DNA from 2 places in the Janthinobacterium sp. YR213 genome. Region 1 is predicted to be linked to the other one. Evidence: predicted binding sites of a transcription regulator. Region 1 holds the regulator's gene; the other holds the start of a gene.
What was found. Region 1 encodes NrdR, which represses ribonucleotide reductase genes. Its sites were predicted from a motif close to CACNANATNTNGTG; they were not measured.

Region 1 (7,920 bases):
CAGTTGGCAGTTGCTCGATCTTGAACACGGCGCGCGGGTTGCCCGGCACGTCCGTGCTACCGCTGTACGCGATATTGCTCTTGATCTTGCTCGTCAGGGCAGCGACATAGCCGCTGTCCTTGCGTGGCGCGGTCGCTTTCGCGGCCGTGCCCGTCGTGCCGGCGCCCGCCGCACCCGTGATGCGGCTCATTTCCGCGGCGCGCGCCTTGTCGGCGGCTTTTTTCTCTTCCGCCGCTTTTTTCGCCTTGGCGGCTTTTTCCGCCGCCGCTTTTTTCTCGGACAGTTCTTTCTCGGCTTTTTCTTCCGCCGCCTTTTCTTTCTCTTTGGCTTCCTTGGCTTTCTCCAGCTTGTCGGCCTTTTCTTTTTCCAGCTTTTCAGCCTTGTCTTTTTCTTTCTGCTTCTGTTTTTCCAGTTCGCGCTTTTCTTCCTCGCGTTCCTTCAATTCCTGCTTGCGGCGTTCTTCCGCTGCCGCTTTGTCTTTTTCTTCCTTCAGCTTGGCCTTCTTGCGCTCGAGGGCGATCTCAGCCTCGCGCAGATCGACCTTCGGCTCGGGCGCTGCCACGGGCGGCGGTGGCGGCGGAGCCGGCTGTTCCACTTGCGGTTCCGGCGGCGGCGCCGGTGTCGGCTCCGGTTCCGTCGCCACGTCAGGCGGCGGCGCGGCCGTCTGCACTTTCATATCCCACACTTCCGCTTCGACGGCGACAGGTTCCGTATTTTGCCAGTGTACGCCCACCCACAGGAAAAACAGCAGCCCAAGGTGCATCGCCAGCGCCAGGCCCAGCGAGGGCCAGCGGCTGCGTTCGCGCGGCACGCTGTAGGGCTTGCCGAGTACATGGTCGATTTGTTTGTTCTGCAAAGTCTAGTCTATCTAAAAACGGTCAAGTCTGGAAACAGGGTGCTGCGCTTACTTGGTGGCCAGGCCGACGCGGGTAATGCCCATCTTTTTCGCTTCCGAAATGAGCTGGATCACATCGTCGTACTTGCTTTCCTTGTCGCCCGCGATCATCACGGGATAGTCGGGATTGCTTTCATGCAAACCGCGCAGCTTGCGCAGCAGGGCGTCGCGGTTCGGCTCCGTTTCCGGCGACAGCTGTTCCTTGCCGATGACGCCGATCGACAGCGAACCATTCGGTTTCAGCACGATCTGAATATAGTCATCGGGCGGTTTGGCCGACTTTTCCGCGTTGGGCAAGTTCACCACGCTGGGATTGTTCGACGACGGCATCACCATGAAAATGATCAGCAGTACCAGCATCACGTCGATATACGGCACGACGTTGATCTCGGACTTGAACTTGCGGCCACGGCCACCGCGCATGCCGCCGCTATTGAATGAGGAACCCATGGACGCTGCTCCCTCTTAGCGCGACTGGCGCTGCAGGATGTTGGAGAATTCCTCGACGAAGCTTTCGAAGCGGATCGCCAGACGGTCGATGTCATGCGAAAAACGGTTGTAGGCGACGACGGCGGGAATGGCCGCGAACAGGCCGATGGCGGTGGCGATCAGCGCTTCGGCAATGCCGGGCGCGACGGCGGCCAGGGTGGCTTGCTGCACGTTGGCCAGGCCGCGGAAGGCGTTCATGATGCCCCAGACGGTGCCGAGCAGGCCGATGTACGGCGAGACTGAGCCGACGGAAGCGAGGAAGGCCAGATGCGATTCGAGCACGTCCATTTCACGCTGGAACGCGGCGCGCATGGCGCGGCGTGCGCCGTCGAGCACGGCGCCCACGTCCAGCGCTTCGCGCGAACCGTAGGAAGCCTTGCCCTTGATGAATTCGCCCATGCCGGCGTCGAAGATGCGGGCCAGCGCGCCGCTCTGGTCGCGGTTGCCGCTGGCGTTCTGGTGCAGCGCATGCAGGTTGCCGCCGGCCCAGAAGCTGCGTTCGAATTCGATGGTTTGCTTGCGCGCCTGGCGCACGGCAAACATCTTGCGGAAAATGTAGGTCCAGCTGGTCAGGGAAATCAGCAGCAGCAGGGCCATGATCAGTTGCACGATCAAATGGGCATTGGAGATGAGCGCGAGGAAAGAAAGATCTTGTGTAACGTTCATTGGCTGGCAGTCTGTTGGGTGAATTGTCCGGGAGTGGCGGGTAGGGCTCAGGCGGCGCGCATGCGGGCCGCGACTGCATCAGGCACGGCGCGCGGGCGCAGTGCCGAATCGACGCAGCCGATCTTGACGCGGGCCGTATTGAGCAGGCGGTTGCCGCACCAGGCTTGTTGCAGGAAAACGATGGAGGCGCGCCCCATTTTTTCTATGCTTAAGGTTAATCTTACCGTGTCATCGAGCCTGGCTGGCGCATGATAGTCGGCGTTGACGCTTTTGACAACGAACATTGCATCGTGCTGCTCCAGCAATTCCTGCTGGCCCACGTCGATGGCGCGCAGCCATTCGGTACGCGCGCGTTCGAAGAATTTCAGGTAATTTGCGTAATAGACGATGCCGCCGGCGTCGGTGTCTTCATAGTAGACACGTACGTTCCAGGTAAAGACTGAAGGCATGTTTATTGCGCCAGTAGTGAGATTGAGCAACATTTTACGCGATTTTTCTTCTTGTGACTGTGGGCGCTTGCTGGAAAGCCATGCAAAAGCTGCATATAAGTTGCACCGCAGCATTGTAAATCCGGCGTGTGCAATGGCAAGCTTCGTAACATACGCTTACATGCCATGGCCAGGTTTAAGTTCAGCTTAAAAGCCGCAGTCATGCCCCGGGGCAGCTTGTGGCCGCACCCTGGCTGGGGTGGCGCGCGGCGATTATAGCCGCACGGTTGCATTCCTTGCTCAATTTGGGCACTTAACTTACAATTTGGCTTCCATTACGTCTCACGTGACTGGCGAAAAGTCGGGCGATCTCCATGAATGGCGATCGGCAAACCGGCGAAAGGTGGGCATCCACCGGGAAACGTGAGATTTTTCATCAGCCGTTCGCCTGGGTAGCCACTATGGAAAAGCACGAAGAGGCTGCCTGTCCAATGTTGTTATTCACTTAACGCCGGCTCCCCTCATTCGATCCAACCTGCCAGTACAAGCACCCTCATACTTGGAGTTTTTACATGTTTGCAAAAGATCACAACCTCGCCAACGTCGATCCTGAATTGTTCGCCGTCATCCAAAAAGAGAATACGCGCCAGCACGACCACATCGAACTGATCGCGTCGGAGAACTACACGTCGCCAGCCGTAATGGAAGCGCAAGGCTCGCAGCTGACGAATAAATATGCCGAAGGCTACCCAGGCAAGCGCTACTACGGTGGCTGCGAATACGTCGACGTGGCCGAGCAACTGGCCATCGACCGCGTGAAACAGCTGTTCGGCGCCGAATGCGCGAACGTGCAGCCGAATTCCGGCTCGCAGGCGAACCAGGGCGTGTTCTTCGCCATGCTGAAACCAGGCGACCTGATCATGGGTATGTCGCTGGCCGAAGGCGGCCACCTGACCCACGGCATGCCGCTGAACATGTCCGGCAAATGGTTTGACGTCGTCTCCTACGGCTTGACGGCGGAAGAAGACATCGACTACGAGGCAATGGAGCGCCTGGCCCGCGAACGCAAGCCGAAACTGATCATCGCTGGCGCGTCGGCGTTCTCGAAAAAGATCGACTTCGAACGCTTCAGCAAGATCGCCAAGGAAGTTGGCGCGTATTTCATGGTCGACATGGCCCACTACGCCGGCCTGATCGCCGCCGGCCTGTACCCGAACCCGGTGCCGTTCGCCGACTTCGTCACCTCGACCACGCACAAATCCCTGCGCGGCCCGCGCGGCGGCATCATCCTGATGAAGGCCGAACACGAAAAAGCCATCAACTCGGCCATCTTCCCTGGTATCCAGGGCGGCCCGCTGATGCACGTGATCGCCGGCAAGGCCGTCGCCTTCAAGGAAGCGCTGAGCCCTGAATTCGTCGAATACCAGAAGCAAGTGATCAAGAACGCCGACGTGCTGGCGAAAACCCTGATCAAGCGCGGCCTGCGCATCGTGTCCGGCGGCACCGAATCGCACGTCATGCTGGTCGACCTGCGCGCCAAGAACCTGACGGGCAAGGAAGCCGAAGCCATCCTCGGTTCCGCGCACATCACCTGCAACAAGAACGGCATCCCGAACGACCCGCAAAAGCCATTCGTCACCTCGGGCATCCGCCTGGGCAGCCCGGCGATGACGACGCGCGGTTTCAAGGAAGCGCAAGCGGAAGAAGTGGGCAACTTGATCGCCGACGTGCTGGACAATCCGCATGACGCCGCCACCATCGAGCGCGTGAAAGCGGCCGTGAAAGTGCTGGCCGACGCGCACCCGGTATACGCAGCTTAAGAGCCTGTTCCGGTGAAGGAATACATCTACAGCAGACAGCCCCTCGGAAGCGGGTACTGCGTTGCTCGTCGTAGCATGGCTAGTCATGCGTCCTCCTCGCGCCTTGTCCGCGCGACCGATGAGCAATCTGCTGCAGACGCTCCTTACCGGAATAGTCGCTAATTATTTGTCCAGAATGTGTCATACGGAGTAAGATTCTGTATGACACATTCCAGTCGTGCCCAAGGGCGCCCGGAGTGATTCGGGCGCCCTTTGTACAAGGGCGGCGATTTCCCGTAATTATTACTATAAAGTTGTAGCCAGCCCATGAAATGTCCATTTTGCCAGCACGGCGACACCCAGGTTCTCGATACGCGCGTATCGGAGGAAGGGGATGCCATTCGGCGCCGCCGCCGTTGCGGCAAATGCGACAAGCGTTTTACCACGTACGAGCGCATTGAACTTATCATGCCGGCCGTCGTCAAAAAGAATGGCAGCCGGACGGAGTTCGCTGCGGATAAGTTGCGCGGCAGTTTGATGCTGGCCTTGCGCAAGCGTCCCGTCGCGGCCGCCTCCGTGGATACGGCCATCGCGTCCATCCAGGAAAAACTGTTGACCAGCGGCTTGCGCGAAGTCGATTCCGGCTATATCGGCGAACTCGTCATGCAAGAATTGAAGCGCCTGGACAAGATCGCCTACATCCGCTTCGCCTCCGTCTACAAGAACTTCGAAGACCTGGCCGAGTTCCAGGATGCGATTGCCGAAGTGGGACAGGCACGCAAGCCCTGACGTTCACTTCGCCGACAACGGGGCTACTCATGCGCCCCGTTTTCACCACGCCAGCGTTCGCCTGGCAAGCGGCCTGATCAATTCAACGCTGTTCTTCTCACCTTATCGCCGTCCTGTTTGCGCTAGCGCAGATCCGGTTTTTTGCGCGCGCCTATCTTGTAGCTGGGCCGCCTGTTCTTGCGACTCTTTCTGCGGAAGGGAGTAGCGCATGCGCAATGGCGGTCGCACTATGTTTCCTGCGGGTGGCAGCAGCCTCGTCGAGGTGCTCGTGTCGCTGCTGCTGTTGGCACTGGGCCTGCTCGGTGCCAGTATCCTGCAACTGAATTCCCTGCGCGCGCGCCATGAGTCGGCGTTGTTGTCGGCGGGCGTGCAACTGGCCGCCGGCATGGCCGAGCGCATGCGCGCAAACAGCGTGCTCATGAATGGACCCGATGCGGGCAATCCCTACCTGAACGTGGCCTATGCGGCGGCGGACGGCGCCGACGCTGGCGGCGGTGCGCCGGACTGCTTCGGTGCCGCCGCCTGCGGTGCGGCTGAACTGGCGCAATTCGATATCGCCGAATGGAAGCAATGGCTGCATGCGGCCTTGCCCGGCGCGCGTCTGCACATTTGCCGCGACCTCGCCGCGTGGGACGCTGCCGCCCAGGGTTTGCACTGGGCTTGCAGCGGCGGCAAGGGGGCGCCCATCGTCATCAAGCTGGGCTGGCGCGCCCGCCTGTCCGATGGCTCGTCCGCGGAGAATGCGGCAGGCGAGTCGCTGCCCAGGCTGGCATTCCAGCTGGGCGGAGGCGGCGCATGAAGCGCGTGCATATCGCGTGGCGCCGGCAGCGCGGCATGAGCCTGGTCGAATTGCTGGTGGCCCTGTCGCTCGGCGCGTTGCTGATGTTGGCGGCCAGTAGCGTGTTGCTGGCCGCCAGCGGCAGTTATGGCGACCAGTCCTCCAGCGCGCGGCTGGATGACAACGGCCGCTATGCGCTCGATACCATCGCCCGCGCCGTGCGCCAGACGGCGTACGTGAACTGGGATAGCAGCGCCGCGCCCGTCGACCATGCCGATGACGACAGCGCCAATGTGGCCGGGCTCGACGCGCGCAGCCTGGGCAAGAGCAGCGAAGGCATCAGCGGCGCGCTGCCCGGCGCCCTGCATGGCAGCGATGTGCTGGCCTTGCGCTATTACGGCACCGGCAAGGAAGAGGGCGGCGACGGTTCCGTGCTCAATTGCGCGGGTTTTGGCGTGGGCGCCGCGCAAACGGAGGCGCAGCGGGGCTGGAGCATTTTCTATGTAGCGCAGGGTGCCGATGGCGAGGGGGAATTGCGCTGCAAATACCGTGGCGCGAACGGCTGGGGCGCGGATGCCATCATCCGCGGCGTCGACGCTTTCCAGGTGCTGTATGGCCTCGACACGGATACGCCGGCCGACGGCGTGGCGAACCGCTATGTCAACGCCAGCGCGCTCGACGCCTACGATGCGGCGCTGGTGCTGGTTGGCGCGGACGCGGCCGCGCGCCAGCGCGATTTTCACCGGCGCACGCACTGGAAGCGCGTGGCCAGCGTGCGCGTGGCGCTGCTATTGCATGGCGAGGCGGGCCAGGCGGACAAGATGGCGGAACTGGGGCCGGCGCAGTTCGATCTGTTCGGCAAGGCGTATGCCGAGGCGCACGGCGCCGGGGACACGGGCGTGCGCATCGCGCGCGCGTCCTTGCCCGCCGCAACGCGCTCCCGGCTGCGGCAACTGGCGCAGACGAGCATCATGCTGCGCAACGGGCCGGCCTAGGCGGGCGGCGCGATGGCTGGCGTGGGCGTCCGCTGTTGCGTACCTTGTCGTGCACTTCGTGGGCGCCGTGGCGGCGCCACCCTCGTGTATGTGCTGTGCTTGCTGGTGATCATCTTGTTGCTGGGCATATCGGCGGCGCAGATGGCCTTGCAGGGCGAGAAGGCGGCACGGGGCGAGCGTGACAGGCAGATCGCGTTTCAGGCGGCGGAGGAGGCATTGGTGGATGCGCAGAACGATATCGAAGGCTTGCCCGGCGCACCGGGGCGCAGCAGCCTCTTCGCGCCAGGCAGTGCGGCAGGGTTTGCGGACGGCTGCGGCGAAGGGGGGACACTGGGCCTGTGCCTGCCGGCAGCCCCGGGTGCGCAGGCACTCTGGCTGAGCACTGACCTGGGTGGTGACGAAGGGGGCAGCCGCACCGTGCCGTACGGCCAGTTTACGGGCGCCGCCATGCAGACGGGGCAGGGTTTCCTGCCATCGCGCCGGCCCCGCTACCTCATCGAATTGCTGCCGTTTCATCCGCCCGGCGCGCAGGCCACGGCAGTGGCAGGCGGCCTGGCCACGGAAAGCTATGTGTACCGCATCACGGCCATCGGTTTTGGCGCGCAGGAAAGCACGCAAGTCGTGCTGCAAAGCTATTACCGCAAGCAGGCGGCTGGAGCGGGGCCATGAGGACTTTGCCGTCCGCTTTCTCGTCCGCGCTGCGCTGCTCCGGCTGGGCCGGGCTGCTGGTGGCTGGCCTGATTTGCAGTAGTGTCCTTGCCGCCGCTCCCCCAGTGACCTTGGCGCGGGCCGACGCGGGCTTGCACGGCGCCAGGGTGCCGCCGAATCTGCTGCTCAACCTGTCCCTTACGCACGCGGCCGCCGCTGCCGCATATGGCGGCGACTATGCGCCGCAGCGCGAGTACCAAGGTTATTTCCATGCCCGCATGTGCTACAGCTATCCGTATCGCAGCAAGGACGGCGTCATGCTGCCGGACTTGCGCGTAGCGACCGCTTACTTCTCCGTGCTGAAACCGGCCGATGCGCTGCACGGCTGCGGCGGAGACAGTTTCAGCGGCAACTTTCTCAACTGGGCCAGTGC
Region 2 (7,920 bases), on a different contig from region 1:
GAATGACAGTATCGCGCAGCAGAGCACGCTTGTCGACTGGAATACGGCAACTGTGTACAAAACAACAGCAGTTTCAGACTGCAGCCGAGAGGCTGGAGTTAATCCAGATCAATAAAACCGCAAATAGGAAATAAATCTTGCGTGCTGCTCTGGACGGCATGCGCGCCCCTCGCCTACGCTGTTTTTTTATTTGAAAAACAAGAGGAACACATGCAGACAGCGCGCTTGAATATTATCGGGATGGATCACGAAGGCTGCGCCGACAGGCTGACGGGCGCGCTCGAAGCCGTTACGGGCGTGAGCACCGTGTGCGTCTCGCTGGCGCGGCACGGCGCCACGGTGCAGTTCGACGAACGTCTGGCCACGCAGGAACGCCTGCTGGCCGCCGTCAACGACGCCGGCTTCATGGGCGAAGCGACGGATGAAGAACAGCTGGCATCGTGCAGCGGCGCTTGCGGCCACTGCCGCCACTGAGCGCCTGCCCTCCCTTTTCCCGCTCAGCCTTCGCGCGCGCCCCGGTCGCGCAGATGCGCCAGCACGCGGCGCGGTCCCAGCGCCTGCAGGTCGAACGGCGGCAACTCGATGGCGTCGAGCGTATTCTTGAACAGCAAGCCCAGTTCCGTATCGCCTTCCAGGCTCAAACGACGGCTGAAGAACAAGGTGTCCGGATCTTCGTGGCGCCGCGCCAGCAGCATCAAATCATGCACGCTGGCCGCGATGCACAGGTCCGGCACGTCGACATAGCGCTCGGCCACGAACACCGTGCCCTGCCACTCGAAATCGAAGGCGATGCCCGCGTCCAGCAGCCGCAAACGCAGGCTGCGCCCTTCCAGGCTGCGCCGCACGTCGTCGGGCAATTGCGGCGCCAGCAGGCGGTTCAAGCCTTGCACGAACAGCCAGGAGGCGGGATACGGGGGCAGCTTGGACAGCAATTCGGCCAGCGGTTCCGGCAAGCGGTACGACACGCCGGGCTTGCTCATGGGAGGCTTGGCCGGGATCGGCAATCTTTCCAGTTGATCTTGCATGGTGCTTCCTTTCGATGCGTTCAATGTGCGGCGTGCTGTTCCATGCCGGGCTGGCCGTGCCAGTAGCCGTCGCAGGCGCCGGCCGGCTGGCAGGCCGCCAGCTGGGCCTGGGCGCCGATGCCGCTGACCTGGCCACGGCGGGCGCGGTCGAAGATGGCGATGACTTGTTCCGTATGCATGGCTTGCGGGCTGATGCGCGCCACCGCCACGCCCATGTCGCGCATGGCGTCGAGTTCTCGCACCAGGTTGTAGACCAGCGCCGACTGCGTCTGCGTGCCATTCAGTACCAGGAATGGCACTTCGTCGCGCGTGCGCAGCAGCAGGCCGTCCGGCTCTTCCAGGCAGCTGTAGCCGCAATCGTCCTTCGGCAGGTTGCGGTTGCGCGCCGTGAAGCAGCGCGCGGAAAACGCCAGCGGCATGCGGCCATAGGCGAATACTTCCGTCTCCAGCCCTTCCGGCTTCTGGCGCTGCATCTCGGCCAGCGCCGTCTGCCCCATTTCCAGCGGCATCACCCAGCGCCGCGCGCCCAGGCGCGCCAGCAGTTGCAGGCTGGGGCCATTGAACAGGTTCAAATGGGGACCGGCGACGAAGGACGTACCCTTTTCCATGCAGTGCACGGCGCCCATGTCGTTGGCCTCGACGCCGTAGCGACCATTGCCCGTGATGCGGCGCAGGGTCGCCAGTTCGGCGCCCGCCTCGATCAGCGCCTGCGTCGACAGCACCACTTCCTTGCCGGCGGCGGCCAGCATGTCGGCGATATCGAGCCAGTCGGCCAGGCGCACCTCATGCCGGCGCGAGCAGACGGTTTCGCCCAGGTACACGATATCGACGGCGGTGCCGGCGATCTGCTGGTAAAACTCGAAGACGGTGGCACGCGGCCAGTAGTACAGCAAGGGGCCCAGTGAAAGCTTCAGCATGTTCATCCTCTATTTCCAAGATCTATGGTAAGCACCTAATGTGTGCTGCTGGCCTTCGGCCAGCTTGTCCATGGCCGCCATCCAGCCCGGCTTGACGGCGTAGCGCGCATTGCCTTCGCGGCAGGCGTCGATCGCCTCGCGCCACACGCGCGTCACCTGCGCCACGTAGGCAGGGCTGCGCTGGCGTCCTTCGATCTTCACGGCCCGCACGCCCATGGCGATCAGTTGCGGCAGCAGCGCCAGGGTATTCAGGCTGGCCGGCTCCTCGATGGCGTAATACTCTTCGTCATTGACTTCGAAACGGCCCTTGCACAGGGTGGGATAGCTGGCGTTTTCGCCGGGCGCATAGCGGTCGATCAGCACGCCGTTCAGGCGCGATTCGAGGCCGTTCGGCGTTTCCAGCCAACGCACGGATTTCGCCGGCGAGCACACGCCATGGGTATTCGGCGCCTCGCCCGTCGCATACGACGACAGCGCGCAACGCCCTTCGACCATCACGCACAGGGAGCCGAAGCCGAAGACCTCGATCTCGACTTCCGTCTTGGCGATCAGTTGCTCCACCTGCGCCATCGACAGAACGCGCGGCAGCACGGCGCGGGCGATGCCGAAGTGCTCATGGTAAAAATTGATGGCCTCGTAGTTGGTGGCCGAGCCCTGCACGGAAAGGTGCAGGCGCAGCTGCGGGTGATGCTCGCTCGCATAGGCCATCAGGCCCGGATCGGCCACGATCATGGCGTCGATGCCGGCCTGCGCGGCGCGGTCGATGGCGCTGCGCCACACGGCCCAGTTGTGCGGCTGCGGATAGGTATTCAGCGCCAGCAGCACCTTGCGCCCATATTGGTGGGCGTAGCGCACGCCCTCGGTGATGGCCTTCTCGTCGAAATTGAGGCCGGCGAAATTGCGCGCATTGGTGGCGTCGCGAAAGCCCAGGTAAACGGTGTCGGCGCCATTGTCGACGGCTGCTTTCAAGGCGGGCAGGCTGCCGGCGGGGCAGACCAGTTCCAGCGGTCCGGCCACGCGGGTGGCGGTGGTTGATTCAAGCATCATGATATTCACAGTCCTGTATCGGCTCAGGGTGCAGACTATAGCCCCGCCCATGCTGGCCAGTCCTTGACGCAGGTGAAGGAATGCATGCATGGCTGGCGCGCGTTCAACTTGCTTGACCTGGCTGTAAAATGCCCCACTTTTCTCCCTCTTCGATTGCCCGCCATGCCCCGCAAACCGCTGCTGATCTTCCTGCTCACCCTGTTCCTCACCGTGCTGCAAGTGCAGTGGGCCGCGCCCGCCGACGGCTATGTCGAAGAAAAGCTCTCCATCCTGTCGCCCGAGATACTGGGCGCGTATCCGGGCGTGCTGCTGATGTTCCTGCAAGCCGTCTTCGCGCGCCGCGCCATGCCGGTGCCGCGCCAGACCGCCATCAGCACGGGCCTGCTGGCCGTCTACTGGCTGCTGGCGAACTACGTCACCTTCGATATCCGCGTCGCCAGCTGGAGCACCTTCTCGCCGCTGGAAATCTGGGCGCACGTGCTGCCAGCCTCCGCCATCAGCATCGCCGTCTGCGCCGCCGCGTACTTTGGCCTGAGCTGCTTCATCCTGCGCCAGGGCCGCGCGAAAAAGTAAACGGGGGCGCTTTTTTCACCTGCATCAAGGATTCGTCACGCAACTGCACGCGCCCTTTGACGCCACTATATTTAGTGATTAACCTCCATAAAAACACCGCATGTTGTGTTTATTGGAGGTTTCATGACGACAAATGCAGTTTCCCCCACACGCGGCCAGGTCGATGTCGCCGCGTCCATCAATGAATACCTGGAGCGGCGCGACTGGCGCGTCAACGCCAACGCCAACCAGGGCTACTCGCTGGGCGGCCTGATACTCAACGTGTCGGGCAAGGTCATCGCCAACTACTGGCTGGACCAGGTGTATCCGCCGGAAGTGGGCGCGGCGCACCGCGAAGCGGCGCTGCACATCCACGACCTCGACATGCTGGCCGGCTATTGCGCCGGCTGGTCGCTGCGCACCCTGCTGCACGAAGGCTTGAATGGCGTGCCGGGCAAGATCGAATCAGGTCCGCCCAAGCACATGTCGAGCGCCATCGGCCAGATCGTCAATTTTCTCGGCACCCTGCAAAACGAGTGGGCCGGCGCGCAGGCGTTCAGCTCCTTCGACACCTACATGGCGCCCTACATCCGCAAGGACAGCCTGCGCTACGAAGACGTGCGCCAGTACATGCAGGAGCTGATCTTCAACCTCAACGTGCCATCGCGCTGGGGCACGCAGACGCCGTTTACCAACCTCACCTTCGACTGGGTCTGCCCGGACGACCTGCGCGAGCAGATTCCCGTCATCGCCGGCCAGGAGATGGAATTCAGCTATGGCGAGCTGCAGGTGGAGATGGACATGATCAACCGCGCCTACATCGAGATCATGATGGCGGGCGATGCCAAGGGCAGAGTCTTCACCTTCCCCATCCCCACCTATAACATCACCGAGGATTTCGACTGGCATAGCGAAAACGCGGAACGCCTGTTCGAGATGACGGCCCGCTACGGCCTGCCCTACTTCCAGAACTTCATCAATTCGGAACTCAAGCCGAACATGATCCGCTCCATGTGCTGCCGCCTGCAGCTGGACTTGCGCGAACTGCTGAAACGGGGCAACGGCCTGTTCGGTTCCGCCGAGCAGACGGGTTCCCTGGGCGTGGTGACGATCAACTGCGCGCGCCTGGGCCACCGATGGCGCGGCGACGAGCCAGCCCTGATGGCGGACCTGGACCGCCTGCTGGAACTGGGCAAGACGAGCCTGGAAATCAAGCGCCGCACCATCGAGGAACTGATGCAGCAAGGCCTGTTCCCGTACACGAAGCGCTACCTTGGCACCCTGCGCAACCACTTCTCCACCCTGGGCGTGAACGGCATCAACGAAATGATCCGCAATTTCAGCGGCGACGCCCATGACATCACGAGTCCCGAGGGCCATGCGCTGGCCGTGCGCCTGCTCGACCACGTGCGCGCCCGCATGGTGCAATTCCAGGAAGAGACGGGCCATATGTACAACCTGGAAGCGACGCCGGCCGAAGGCACGACCTACCGCTTCGCCCGCGAAGACCGCAAGCGCTTCCCCGCCATCCTGCAGGCGGGCACGGTCGACAACCCGTACTACACGAATTCGTCGCAGCTGCCCGTCGGCCATACGGACGACCCGTTCGAGGCGCTGGAATTGCAGGACGCGCTGCAGCGCAAGTACACGGGCGGCACGGTACTGCACCTGTACATGACGGAAGCGCTATCGGACGCGAATGCCTGCCGCGAGCTGGTGAAACGCGCCTTGAGCCGCTTCTCGCTGCCCTACATCACGGTCACGCCCACGTTTTCCATCTGCCCGCGCCACGGCTACCTGGCCGGCAAACATGAATTCTGCCCCACCTGCGACGCAGAACTGATCGCGCGCAAGCAGTCCGATCTCGCTCACCCACTCAAGGAAACGCCATGAACGCACGTCCCGACTTCACTCCCGCCATCACCCTGCTCGACACCGAACGCCAGCGCTGCGAAATCTGGACCCGCGTGATGGGCTATCACCGCCCCGTCGCCTCGTTCAACATCGGCAAGCAGGGCGAATTCCACGAGCGCCAGTACTTTACGGAAGCGAGCGCCCGGGTTGGCCAGCCCGCCTGCCATGGCGCTTGAACTGAAAGTGGGCGGCCTGACGCCCTTTTCCGCCACCGACTACCCTGGCAAGCTGGCGGCCGTAGTGTTCGTGCAGGGCTGCCCCTGGCGTTGCGGCTATTGCCACAATCCTCACCTGCAGGCGCGCACGCCGGAAGGCGCCATGCCCTGGCACGACGTGTTGACCTGGCTGCGCCGCCGCGCAGGCCTGGTCGACGCCGTCGTCTTCAGCGGCGGCGAAGCGTGCATGGACCCGGCGCTGGGGCGGGCCATGCAGGACGTCAGGGAACTGGGGTTCGGCATCGGCCTGCACACGGCCTGCATCTATCCGCAGCGCCTGCAGGAAGTGCTGCCCCTGGTCGACTGGGTCGGCTTCGACATCAAGGCGCCGTTTGCCGACTATCGTCATGTGACCCGCGTGGCCGGCAGCGGCGACCCGGCGCGCGCCTGCCTGGACGCCATCCTGGCCAGCGGCGTCGCCTACGAATGCCGCACCACCACCCACCCGGACCTGCTGCCGGACGAACAGTTGCTGTCCCTGGCCACCACCCTGGCCGCGAAAGGCGTCGACAACTACGTGCTGCAGCAATTCCGCGCCGAAGGATGCGCGGACGCGGCGCTGTCCGGCCGCCCCCTGCACGGCTATCCGGCGGCGCCTACTTTGGCACAAATCGGCGCCATGTTTCCGCGATTTACATTCCGTAATCATGGCGGTTGATCCTGCCGCCACATAATTGCTGAAAGCTCTACAAAATTCCCCGTTCTGCAACGCTGAAATGTCTTGCGTGCTGTAATGTATCAACTGTGCCGCGCGCCATGCGCAGCCCATCAGATTCTTCACTCCGCATTACAGATAAGCGTCATCCATGAACGATTTCACCGCAGTCAGCCCAGGCACTCCCTCCACCCACGCCGACATCCTGTACGGCCCGCCGCGACCGGATCTGCTGCGCGAGGAAGTGCTGGCCGACCTGCTGGAAGCGACGGCCCGCCGCTGCCCGCAACAGACCGCCCTGATCGACGGCGAACGCCGCATCACGTATGCGGAACTCGATGCGCAGGCGGGCCTGGCCGCGTCGCGCCTGGTGGCGGCCGGCGTCAAGCCCGGCGACATCGTGGGCCTGTGGCTGCCGCGCGGCGCCCATCTGCTGCTGATGCAGGCAGCCATCGCCAAGGCGGGCGCCGCCTGGCTGCCCGTCGATGAAGACACGCCCGTCGAGCGCCTGCAGGTGTGCCTCGATGACGCCAGCGGTGCCGGCGTCGTCAGCTGCGCACAATTCGCTCCACGCCTGCTGGACGCCGGCGTCAAGCGTCCCGTGTGGACGGCGGAAAGCCTGCTGGCCCCCGCCACGCCGGGCGAAGTGCTGCCCCCGCGCGGCGCCGTGCTGCCGGAACACCCGGCCTATGTGATCTACACCTCCGGCTCCACGGGCAAACCGAAGGGCATCCTGATCAATCAACGCAGCATCTGCCACTTCCTGCGCAGCGAAAACGCCGTGCTGGAAGTGACGCAAGACGACACCGTCTACCAGGGCTTTTCCGTCGCCTTCGACATGTCGTTCGAGGAAATCTGGATCGCCTACCTGGTGGGCGCCACCCTGTGGCTGGGGCCCAAGGATATCTCGGGCGACCCGGAAGCCTTGCCGCGCGCGCTGGCCGAAAACAAGGTCACCGTACTGCACGCCGTGCCGACCTTGCTGGCCCTGTTCGCCGAGGAAGTGCCGAGCCTGCGCCTGATCAACCTGGGCGGCGAGATGTGCCCCGAGTCCCTGGTCGAGCGCTGGTCGCGCCCGGGCCGCGCCATGTTCAACACCTATGGCCCCACGGAGGCGACCGTCTCGTGCAGCCTGGCGCGGTTGCGGCCCGGCGAACCGGTGACCATCGGCACACCGCTGCCCAACTACGGCTTGCTGGTGCTGCAGGTGGCCGAGCCGGGAGAAAACCGTCCCCTGGCCCTGCTGCCGCGCGGCGAGACGGGTGAGCTGTGCATCATCGGCCCCGGCCTGGCCGACGGCTACCTGGGCCGGCCCGACCTGACGGTGGAAAAATTCCTGCCCAATCCATGGGCGGCCAGCGAGGATGACGCGCGCCTGTACCGCACGGGCGACCTGGCCCGCATCGATGCCGACGGCCAGGTGCTGTGCCTGGGCCGCGCCGACGACCAGGTGAAAATTCGCGGCTTCCGCGTGGAGCTGGGCGAGATCGAGGCCGTGCTGGCGCAGCAGCCGGGCGTGGGTACGGTAGCCGTGTTGCTGCGCAAGGATGACGGCATCGACCACCTGGTGGCCTACATCGTCGGCAGCGAGGAGG

Region 2: BLT98_RS18720 (ribonucleoside triphosphate reductase) is a predicted target of NrdR. The motif match lies at 3,626-3,639, and genes of this name have one in related genera.

The regions. Positions count from the first base shown of each region.
Region 1 is NZ_FNDA01000006.1:75,715-83,634, forward strand. Features, by position in the region: gene tolA (cell envelope integrity protein TolA) at 1-856, opposite strand, end outside; gene BLT98_RS24025 (ExbD/TolR family protein) at 905-1,345, opposite strand; gene tolQ (protein TolQ) at 1,361-2,050, opposite strand; gene ybgC (tol-pal system-associated acyl-CoA thioesterase) at 2,098-2,499, opposite strand; ZMP/ZTP riboswitch at 2,815-2,939, shown strand; gene glyA (serine hydroxymethyltransferase) at 3,051-4,298, shown strand; gene nrdR (transcriptional regulator NrdR) at 4,605-5,066, shown strand; gene pilV (type IV pilus modification protein PilV) at 5,296-5,865, shown strand; gene BLT98_RS24055 (PilW family protein) at 5,862-6,839, shown strand; gene BLT98_RS24060 (pilus assembly PilX family protein) at 6,852-7,508, shown strand; gene BLT98_RS24065 (pilus assembly protein) at 7,505-7,920, shown strand, end outside.
Region 2 is NZ_FNDA01000004.1:230,572-238,491, reverse strand. Features, by position in the region: gene BLT98_RS18745 (heavy-metal-associated domain-containing protein) at 211-474, shown strand; gene BLT98_RS18740 (ubiquinone anaerobic biosynthesis accessory factor UbiT) at 498-1,025, opposite strand; gene BLT98_RS18735 (ubiquinone anaerobic biosynthesis protein UbiV) at 1,046-1,942, opposite strand; gene BLT98_RS18730 (ubiquinone anaerobic biosynthesis protein UbiU) at 1,952-2,986, opposite strand; gene BLT98_RS18725 (hypothetical protein) at 3,152-3,562, shown strand; gene BLT98_RS18720 (ribonucleoside triphosphate reductase) at 3,686-5,434, shown strand; gene nrdD (anaerobic ribonucleoside-triphosphate reductase) at 5,431-5,631, shown strand; gene BLT98_RS18710 (anaerobic ribonucleoside-triphosphate reductase activating protein) at 5,621-6,328, shown strand; gene BLT98_RS18705 (Pls/PosA family non-ribosomal peptide synthetase) at 6,477-7,920, shown strand, end outside.